Regions from separate parts of the Paenibacillus pabuli genome, predicted to be linked through region 1. Evidence: riboswitches for the same ligand, from Rfam matches in the RefSeq annotation. Region 1 holds a riboswitch; each other region holds the start of a gene.
What was found. Region 1 has a riboswitch for thiamine pyrophosphate ahead of ABGV42_RS19025 (ABC transporter substrate-binding protein). Riboswitches for the same ligand answer to the same signal wherever they lie in the genome.

Region 1 (3,280 bases):
TTACCTTAGGCCTGCTTATCATCAGCTTGGTTACTTATCAGTGGCAGAGCAAACACCGTACAGCTTCGGTTTAATCCCCGACTTGCGCAATATGCTGAATTCTCCAATTCGCTATAATGTAAAGCGGCTCCGCAGCATATGCTTCGGAGCTCATTTTGCTTCGTTAATCGCTCTGTAGTCCAGATCTGATGTACTTCTATTGCCTCCGTCATGATTGCCCAGGAAATAGTTTGCAGCGGGAGTATTTCATAATCTTAAAAAAAACTATGCATTTAATTTAAGATTCCAGCGTTAACTAAACTTCATTGTTGATCAAAGGAAATACCACTTCTTTCCCTTTAATAAACGTGCGGCGTAGTTGGCAACTCTCTCTCATCCTCTCTGCTTACTCTGCCAATTATAGAGATCACGAATATCTCCACATAAGTGAACATTCTGTGAATTTAAATTAAATCATATTTGACAACTTGGAATTCAAAATCTATCATATCCCTTATTATGTAAGAAATTAGTTTTTCAACTTAGGAGGTTAACAAGATGGGTTTTCATAAGCGTATTGACCACATCGGCATTGTTGTGCGTGATCTGGAGACAACCCTGCGTTTCTATACGGAGATTGTAGGACTTGAATTGAAAGACCGGGTAACCCACACGAACGGTGTCATTCAGCTGGCTTTCCTCGGCTTCAACGGAAGTGACGAGACTGAGATTGAGTTGATACAGGGATACAGCGACAAGCTGCCTTCCGAAGGAACGGTGCACCATTTTGCTATCCATGTGGATGACCTTGATGCGGAATATAAGCGGATTCAGGCTACGAAGGCCGAGTTTATTGACGGAGAGATCATTACGTTGCCCAACGGCTATCGCTACTTCTTCATCTATGGACCGGAAAAGGAATGGATCGAGTTTTTTCAACGCTAAAACCAAGTACTGCTTTAGGAATATTCAATTCCATGGACCAGCGGGGATGATGTGACCTGTTACGCATTTTCCCACCCCATTTTCAAGGAGTTCGACATGAAAAAATGGTTCCAGATTATCTCCGTTATTGCTGTCATATGGGCATTATGCTATACCGTTTGGATCTCAATTTTACTAGGAGAGTCTTTACTTGTTGCGATAAGCAACAAACCTCTTCCCCAATCCTCAGTCCAGGTTCAAGATCAAGGTACGACCCTTGTAATTCCTGCTGAATATTTTGAGTATACGTGGAAAAACAATACGAAATATAACGAATTTTCAGCAATCGATATGCCAGCCTCCCCTGTGAATGTACCTGCCGGTTCTGAGCTTCTCATTTCCTTCGATCAAACTCCCAAGGAAATTAAATCTATCCAACAGGCGAATGAGCTACACAGTTGGACGAATCTGAATTCCCCTCGGCATACAATCACAGCACCTGATATTCCTGGAATATATACATATTTGTACAGCGCAAGTTGGTTGGAAGGCAGCGTTAGTTACGTGATCAAAATCAAAGTACAGTAAACAGCGTCTCACCGCCTGCCTTGTATGAAAGACTGCCTCCGGGTTGCTGATCCGTACGAATATTCGTCACATTCCCCACAAACAAATCACCCTTGGCTGTTCCATCCAGTTCCTGACTGGACACATTCCGGCCTCTGGCCTATAATTACACTAGTAATGCCCGTAACTTCATAGTTTCCCAGGGGAGTCGGAATTGGCCGGCTGAGAGTGTATCCCATCAAGATACTAACCCTTAGACCTGATCTGGATCATGCCAGCGTAGGAATCGGAGTATATCGAATTGGCCCAGCCATGTGCTGTCGCCACCTCTCTAACGCCTGCATGCGTCCCGGATTACGGGGCGCTTTTTTTGATGGTATCTTTTTGACACAAAAAGTACGCCATCCGGATCACAGCTGGTATAAATCGAAGGATTTATGCACCATGCTTGGATATGAAGCCAAGGAGTACCCCGCGCCACTGGCCGGACCATATGAAGGAGAGAATTCAAGATGAGATGGCGTAAAATGATCGGACTCCTGCTCTTGTGTGTGACCATGATCACCGTTGCTGCATGCGGCGGCCAAGAAGCAGCACCTGCAGGACAGAACGGCAGCAGCAACACCGAAAACAGCAGCGAAGGTGACAGCACAGCCTTGAAGGATGTTAAAGTCGTGCTCGACTGGACACCTAATACAAACCACACTGGCCTTTACGCCGCCGTGGATCAAGGATTTTACCAAGCGGAAGGCTTGAATGTCGAGATTGTGCAGCCGGGTGCCGGCGGTGCAGATACAATGGTGGCATCGAATGAGGTGCCTTTTGGCGTAAGTTATCAGGAGAGCGTAACACAGGCCCGTACACAGGATGTCCCGCTTGTCTCCATTGCAGCCGTCATTCAGCATAATACGTCGGGATTCGCTGCTCCGGTGGACAGAAATATTAAATCACCTAAGGATTTCGAAGGCAAATCCTATGGCGGCTGGGGTTCTCCCGTTGAAGAAGCGGTTATGCAATCCATTATGGAAGGCGAAGGCGCCGATGTGTCCAAAGTGAAGAATATCAACATGGGCGACGCCGACTTTTTTACCGCAGTGAAACGGGACATTGATTTTGCCTGGATTTTCTACGCCTGGACCGGCATTGAAGCCGAGCTGCGCGGAGAACCCATCGACATGCTGTATGTGAAGGATTATTCCGATGCGCTGGACTATTACACGCCTGTTCTCGTCACGAACGAGCAGACCATCAAGAACGACCCCGAGCTGGTAAAGGCGTTTATGAAGGCGACTTCCGAAGGCTATCAATACGCGATTGATCATCCCGAAGAAGCTGCAGACATTTTAATCAAGGCTGTGCCGGATCTGGATAAGGACCTTGTGGTGGCAAGCCAAAAATGGCTGAGCCCGAAATACAAGGATGACGCCCCGCGCTGGGGTGAGCAAAAACAGGAAGTATGGCAGAACTACACGGACTGGATGTTCAACAAAAAATTGCTTGATGAGCAGGTTGACGTATCCAAAGCCTATACGAACGAGTTTTTACCCCAATAAAGTTGAATCGAAAGGAGCCGTGATTTCTCATGGCAAGCACACTGCTTAGCATTCAAGTGATTCCCAAAACGCAGAATGGCGAAAATTCATATCCTTACGTAGATCGTGCCATCGAAGTGATTCAGCAATCCGGCTTGAAATATCAGGTTAATCCGCTTGACACCACGATGGAGGGTGAGCTGGAGGAACTGCTGGAAGTTGTCCGCAAAATGCATGAGGTGCTCGTGGAGGCTGGAAGTCCAAGCATCATCTCCCAG
Region 2 (3,280 bases), 3.7 Mb from region 1:
TCGGCTTGTCCGCGATTGGGCTTGATCGTGACGTTGCTTCACTAAGTGGAGGACAACGGACCAAAGTACTGCTCGCCAAGTTGTTGCTGGAGAAACCGACGGCCCTTTTACTGGACGAACCAACGAACTACCTGGACGTGGAGCACATTGAATGGCTGACACGTTATTTGAAAGATTACCCTTATGCATTTATCCTGATTTCACATGATACGGAATTTATGAATGAAGTCGTTAATGTTATTTATCATCTGGAATTTGCTAAATTGACGCGTTATGCCGCCAACTATAACAAGTTTCTCGAAATGGCTGATATGCAGAAAGCACAACATATCGATGCTTATGAGAAACAGCAGGAATATATCAAGAAACAGGAAGATTTCATTCAGCGTAATAAGGCCAGAGCCTCCACTTCCGGGCGTGCCAAAAGCCGTGAGAAGCAACTGGGCAAGATTGAACGAATCGATCGCCCGGATGAAGCAGCAAAACCGACATTTAAATTCAAAGATGCCCGTGCCAGCAGCAAAACTGTGTTTGAGGGAATTGATTTTGAGATTGGTTACTCCTACCCTTTGCTGCCTAAAATGACAATGACAATCGAACGTGGTGAGAAAATAGCCATTGTTGGATGTAACGGTGTTGGTAAGTCGACACTTCTTAAGACCATATTAGGCAAGATACCGCCGATTAGTGGTAAAACGTTCCTGGGAGATTATCTGGAGACGGCTTATTTTGAACAGGAAGTCCGGGCTGGGAATATTACGCCTATTGAAGATGTATGGAACGAATTCTCCCACCTGACGCAGAACGAAGTACGAGGGCATTTGGCCCGGTGTGGTTTGAAAAACGAGCATATTACCCGTCCGCTGAGTGCACTTAGCGGGGGAGAACAAGCGAAAGTCCGCTTGTGCAAGCTTCTGATGCGTGAAAGCAACTGGATCCTGTTTGATGAACCGACGAACCATCTGGATGTAACAGCAAAAGCGGAGCTAAAACGAGCTTTGCAAGAGTTTAAAGGTACAGTTTTGCTCGTTTCCCATGAACCTGAATTCTATCAGGATTGGGTCACCAAGACATGGGACGTTGAAGCCTGGTCTGAGAAAAACTAGGTGTTACGAAGTGCGGTAAGTGCTTTTTATTCAAAACATCATTAACATTGGTTTTAAAAAATCGACGGTGACAAAAAAAGGTGTCTATGGTAACATAGGCTACAACTTCATACGATCACTAGGGGGGCCGCTCGTTGCGGCTGAGATGGAATAATGCGATTCCGGACCCTTTGCACCTGATCTGGATTATACCAGCGTAGGGAAGTGGCGCGTTTTAGTTAATGACATGGGCCAATTGATATTCGATTTTGTAGCGAATGTGAATGCTCACTAGTGGAACTTGCAGGTATCTCGTATATGTGACGGCTATAATCTAATAGCTTGTATACCTGACAACTGGCATGTAAAGCTCATTTAACTAACAGGACATATTATCGCGGCCACTCCCCTAAGGGAGTGGCTTTTTTGTAGTTACATATTGTGACGGTAAGGAGGGGAATTCAAACGGATACCTCTAATGCACGTGGGAATTCATTTTCATTTGAACTGCATGCTGTTTCGCCAGGGTTAGGGGATGAACAACGTTTCGTGAAGACTGCACAAGCTGTATGGCCTTGGTTTGACTATATCCACATTCGGGAGAAACATCTAACGACTGAGCAGAAAATTCAATGGGCCTACAGTTTGCTAAACGCAGGAATTCCAGCTGACAGGATCGTGATCAATGGTCTTAGTGAGCTGAACAAGTTGGATACACATCTATTCATTCAAAGGATTCATTGGGGGCAGTACAACGTGGCAGCTACTCAAGGTAGCAGCCTGAACAATAACGATCGATTTCGTCTCGGTGTTTCGGTTCATTCTCTTAACGAAGCAAGAGAGGCTGAAGAACGGGGAGCGGATTACCTCTTTTATGGTCATGTATTTTCTTCCGCCAGCAAACCTGGAATCAAGCCGAGAGGACTATCTGCACTTACAGAGGTATGTTTAGCAGTTTCCATTCCCGTCATCGCTATTGGCGGCATTGAACCGGCAAACATAGCTGCTGTACGTGCAGCCGGAGCCAAGGGAGCTGCGGTTATCTCATCCGTATGGGCTAGTGATAATCCGGAATCCGCAGGAACTGCCTTAAGGCAGGCTATTGGTCGCTAGAATATGAATGAACCGAGGAGGTGAATGAATGAGCGAAGAAGTAAGAGGCCGAAGAAGAAGTGGTAGCCTTTACCGAAATGGAGCAGCTTTTGCAAGCCAAATACGCGGAGAAATCCGGGGTAAACTTCATGCGGAAACCATTGTAGTGGGGGGCGGTATTATTGGTTGTGCCATAGCGTATGAGTTAGCTTCACGAGGTGAAGAAGTGATCTTGATTGAGCGTTCCCGTATTGCAAGTGAGACGTCTAGTGCGGCGGCGGGCATGTTAGCTGCAGACAGCGAGGCATTCCATACTACTGTGATGTCGAAGCTTGCACGTGAAAGCAGAACATTACTGCATCAACAAAAAGAACAGCTTCATCTGCTTAGCGGTATTGAAATGGGTCTCCAGCAGCATGGATTTGTTACACCATTTCGTAACGAAGACGAGATGAACAAGTATCAAGATACAAGGTGTGCTGATTCGCTGACAGAGCAAATCTGGTGGGATCATTCCATTCTTCATCGTGAAGCCCCATGGATAAGCGGAAAGACTTACGGAGCTCTGTATAGAGCTTCAGAAAGTGAGCTTCTTCCTGTCAACCTGGCACGTGCCTATGCCGGGGCTGCTCAAACCCTGGGAGCCAAAGTAATAGAAGGTGTACAGGATGTAAGTCTAACTGCGGACGCGAATGGAATCCAGGGTGTGGAGACATCCATTGGAAGAATGACGTGTAAACATGTTGTTGTCGCAGTAGGCTTACAGGGTGGAGAAATGTTGAAACAGGTAGGTCTTCAAATGCCGATTATTCCGGTGAAAGGTGAAATCGCAGCAATTCAATATGCAGAACATGATGCAGATTACAGACCTGACAAGACGGTCTATGCAGATAATGTATACATTGTTCCCAAAGCAAATGGAGAAGTCTGGATTGGAGCTACCAGTTTACCGGGTCGTTCGGACCGGGTCGTTACTGTGGAAGGAATACAAGAACTGCTCGCTTCCGCAGCAAGCTGGGTCCCTGGAATTCAGCAAGCCCAGTTCCTACGCGCGTGGGCAGGGGTCCGACCTGCAACCCCTGACGGTTTGCCTTATCTAGGAG
Region 3 (3,280 bases), 210 kb from region 1:
CATTATGCCATGGAAGACCGTAAATTAACCGTCCGTGCTGTGGAACGGGCGCTGGATATATTATTGTGTTTTACCACCCGGAGCGATCTGGGACTCACCGAAATTGCCAGCCAGATTGGTTTGCACAAAAGTACGGTTCATCGTCTGATGGCGACGCTCGAGGAGAAGGGGTTCGTCATTCGCGATGCGGCGACAGAGAAATACAGGCTCGGCATTCGGATCTGGGAGCTGTCGGCTCATATGTCCCGCAGTGATGATCCTGCCATTTTGCTGCTTCCTGCGATGGAGCGGCTCAGAGATCGTCTGGGAGAGACGGTCAGTCTGTACCTGCGGGATGGCAGTGAGCGTATCCGTATTCAGGCTGTTCAGAGTGATCAGGCGATCCGGCGGGTGGCCCCGGTTGGCGTACGTCTGCCCCTATCCGTAGGGGCGTCCAGCAAGGTGCTGATGGCATTTGCGACAGAAGAGGACCGGGAGGAACTGATGAATGGCCCGGAATGGCCCGTATTTATCGATCCCGAAGTTTACCTGGCCCAGATGGGAGATATCCGGGAGAATGGATATGCGACCAGCTACGAAGAACGTGAGCCTGGAGCGGCTGCAGTGTCCGTGCCCATTATGGATCGGAAGGGAAATATTGCTGCTGCGTTATCCGTATCCGGCCCCGTTAGTCGCTTGTCCCAGGAAACTTTGCACGAATATGCACCAGTGCTGAAGGAAGCAGCTGCGCAGATGGGCCTCATGTTGTCCTGATCCGGCATGGATGGAAGATAAAGGGTTGTTTTTCTGACTGGCTTGCGATAGTCTGTAATGGACAGCCCAGCGTGGCTGGATTGAATTGAATATGGAACTGCGGTACACATACCGCAACTTGTTAACGTTACTGGGGGAGTCCGAATTGTCCGGACTGAGACGGAATCGCATGAGATTCTGGACCCTTTGCACCTGATCTGGATCATACCAGCGTAGGGAAGTAATCGGCGATATAACCACGAACACCTGCATAATACAGCCTTTGGCATGTCTCCACTTGAAGGAGCTTGGCATCAGGCTTGTTATGGGTGATGGACATGAGCCGGTTCCCTCGGGAACCGGCTTTTTTATATACAGTGTCAAGCGTTCAGCCGCTGCAGAGGGGCGCGATCTCTTGTTGCGGCGGAGCTGGAGTTGGAGTTGGGTATAACCCACCTATGCCAGAATCCGTCTGCGCTATGCCGCTGTATGTTCTTTCTTCGGAAGTTGGCCGCTCTTTCTTTTCTTGCGTGGATGATATGGAAGGGTGCACGAGTGATCTAACGAGCCCATTCATGGGACGACCAATGAGGAGGAAGAGGTAGCGATGAATACGAACAACAGAACAACAGGACAGGAACATTCTGGAGAGGTGTTGGAAAAGGAAGCAGGGGCCGCAGGACGGGTTCAGCCGTTTCCTGGCAGCCGCAAAGTATACATTCAGGGCTCACGGCCCGACATTGCCGTACCGGAGCGTGAAATTGCCCTTCATGACACGAATACGCCCCAAGGGGTGGAGCATAACGAGCCGCTGCGCGTGTACGATACGAGCGGCCCTATGACGGATCCCGGATTCCACGCCGATATCCGGGCAGGCCTGCCAGCCCTACGTACGCGCTGGATCACAGAACGGAATGATGTAGAGGCATATCAGGGCCGTACCGTCAAACCGGAGGATAACGGGCTGAAGCCTGGAGGGAAGCGAACCGGAGCTGAACAATATCCGGGACTCCGCGGCCAACCGCTGCGTGCACAATCCGGACGCTGTGTCACCCAAATGCATTATGCGAGGCAGGGCATGATTACGCCGGAAATGGAGTTCGCCGCCATTCGTGAGGGAGTGGAGCCGGAATTCGTGCGGCAGGAGCTGGCGAGCGGCAGGGCCATTCTGCCATCGAATATCAATCATCCGGAGAGCGAACCGATGCTGATCGGGCGTCACTTTCACGTGAAAATCAATGCGAATATCGGTAACTCTGCCGTATCTTCTTCGATCGAAGAAGAAGTGGAGAAAATGACCTGGGCGGTACGCTGGGGGTCCGATACGGTGATGGATCTCTCCACGGGCAAGGACATCCATACCACACGGGAATGGATTATCCGCAATTCCCCGGTACCGATCGGCACGGTGCCGCTGTATCAAGCGCTGGAGAAGGTGAATGGCGAAGCCGAGGCACTTACCTGGGAATTGTACCGGGACACGCTTATTGAGCAGGCCGAGCAGGGTGTGGATTACTTTACGATCCACGCAGGCGTGCTGCTGCGTTATATTCCGATGACGGCCAAACGGATGACCGGCATTGTTTCAAGAGGCGGTTCCATTATGGCGGCATGGTGCCTTGCACATCATCAGGAGAATTTTTTATATACGCATTTTGAGGAAATCTGTGAAATCATGAAAAGGTATGATGTAGCCTTCTCGCTCGGAGACGGACTTCGTCCAGGCAGCATCTATGATGCCAATGACGAAGCCCAGATGGCTGAACTTGCTACACTCGGTGAACTGACACAGATTGCGTGGAAGCATGATGTGCAGGTGATGATTGAGGGGCCGGGACATGTGCCGATGCACAAGATTAAGGAGAATGTCGATCTGCAGATGGAGATCTGCAAGGAGGCACCGTTCTATACACTTGGACCGCTGACGACCGATATTGCACCAGGATATGACCATATTACCTCAGCCATTGGTGCGGCGATGATTGGCTGGTTTGGAACGTCCATGCTCTGTTATGTCACGCCAAAGGAACATCTGGGCTTGCCGAACAAGGATGATGTCCGGGAGGGTGTCATCGCCTACAAAATTGCGGCACATGCCGCTGATTTGGCCAAAGGCCATCCGCGTGCCCAGCGCCGGGATGACGCGCTGTCTAAGGCTCGCTTCGAATTCCGCTGGCGGGACCAGTTCAACCTGTCACTGGACCCGGAACGTGCGCTGTCCTACCATGATGAGACATTGCCTGCTGAAGGAGCCAAGGAGGCACATTTCTGCTCCATGTGTGGGCCGAAGTTCTGCAGTATGCGCATTACGCAGGATATTCGTGCCTTTGCCGCAGACAAAGGCTTGTCCGAGAATGAGGCTGTAGCGGCCGGGATGCAGGAGAAGGCCGAGGAATACCGGACCCGATCCTAAGGGTCGTTACAGCGCAATTTGGGCGGTCTAAGAAGCATGAAAGCCGTTCTCTCCACTGTTGGGAGAGAAGCGGCTTTTTACTTGTTTCGCTACAGGGAAATATAATAAAAATTAGCTGCAACAAAAAAGGCAGGC

Region 2: another riboswitch for thiamine pyrophosphate. It lies ahead of ABGV42_RS02860 (thiamine phosphate synthase); the one in region 1 lies ahead of ABGV42_RS19025 (ABC transporter substrate-binding protein).
Region 3: another riboswitch for thiamine pyrophosphate. It lies ahead of thiC (phosphomethylpyrimidine synthase ThiC); the one in region 1 lies ahead of ABGV42_RS19025 (ABC transporter substrate-binding protein).

What each region holds. Positions count from the first base shown of each region.
Region 1 is NZ_JBDOIO010000003.1:3,798,622-3,801,901, forward strand. Features, by position in the region: gene ABGV42_RS19005 (MFS transporter) at 1-74, shown strand, start outside; gene ABGV42_RS19010 (VOC family protein) at 538-924, shown strand; gene ABGV42_RS19015 (hypothetical protein) at 1,021-1,491, shown strand; gene ABGV42_RS19020 (hypothetical protein) at 1,478-1,615, opposite strand; TPP riboswitch at 1,662-1,774, shown strand; gene ABGV42_RS19025 (ABC transporter substrate-binding protein) at 1,983-3,023, shown strand; gene ABGV42_RS19030 (MTH1187 family thiamine-binding protein) at 3,053-3,280, shown strand, end outside.
Region 2 is NZ_JBDOIO010000003.1:112,427-115,706, forward strand. Features, by position in the region: gene ABGV42_RS02855 (ABC-F family ATP-binding cassette domain-containing protein) at 1-1,106, shown strand, start outside; TPP riboswitch at 1,217-1,326, shown strand; gene ABGV42_RS02860 (thiamine phosphate synthase) at 1,635-2,198, shown strand; gene thiO (glycine oxidase ThiO) at 2,227-3,280, shown strand, end outside.
Region 3 is NZ_JBDOIO010000003.1:3,584,188-3,587,467, reverse strand. Features, by position in the region: gene ABGV42_RS18075 (IclR family transcriptional regulator) at 10-753, shown strand; TPP riboswitch at 876-989, shown strand; gene thiC (phosphomethylpyrimidine synthase ThiC) at 1,340-3,145, shown strand.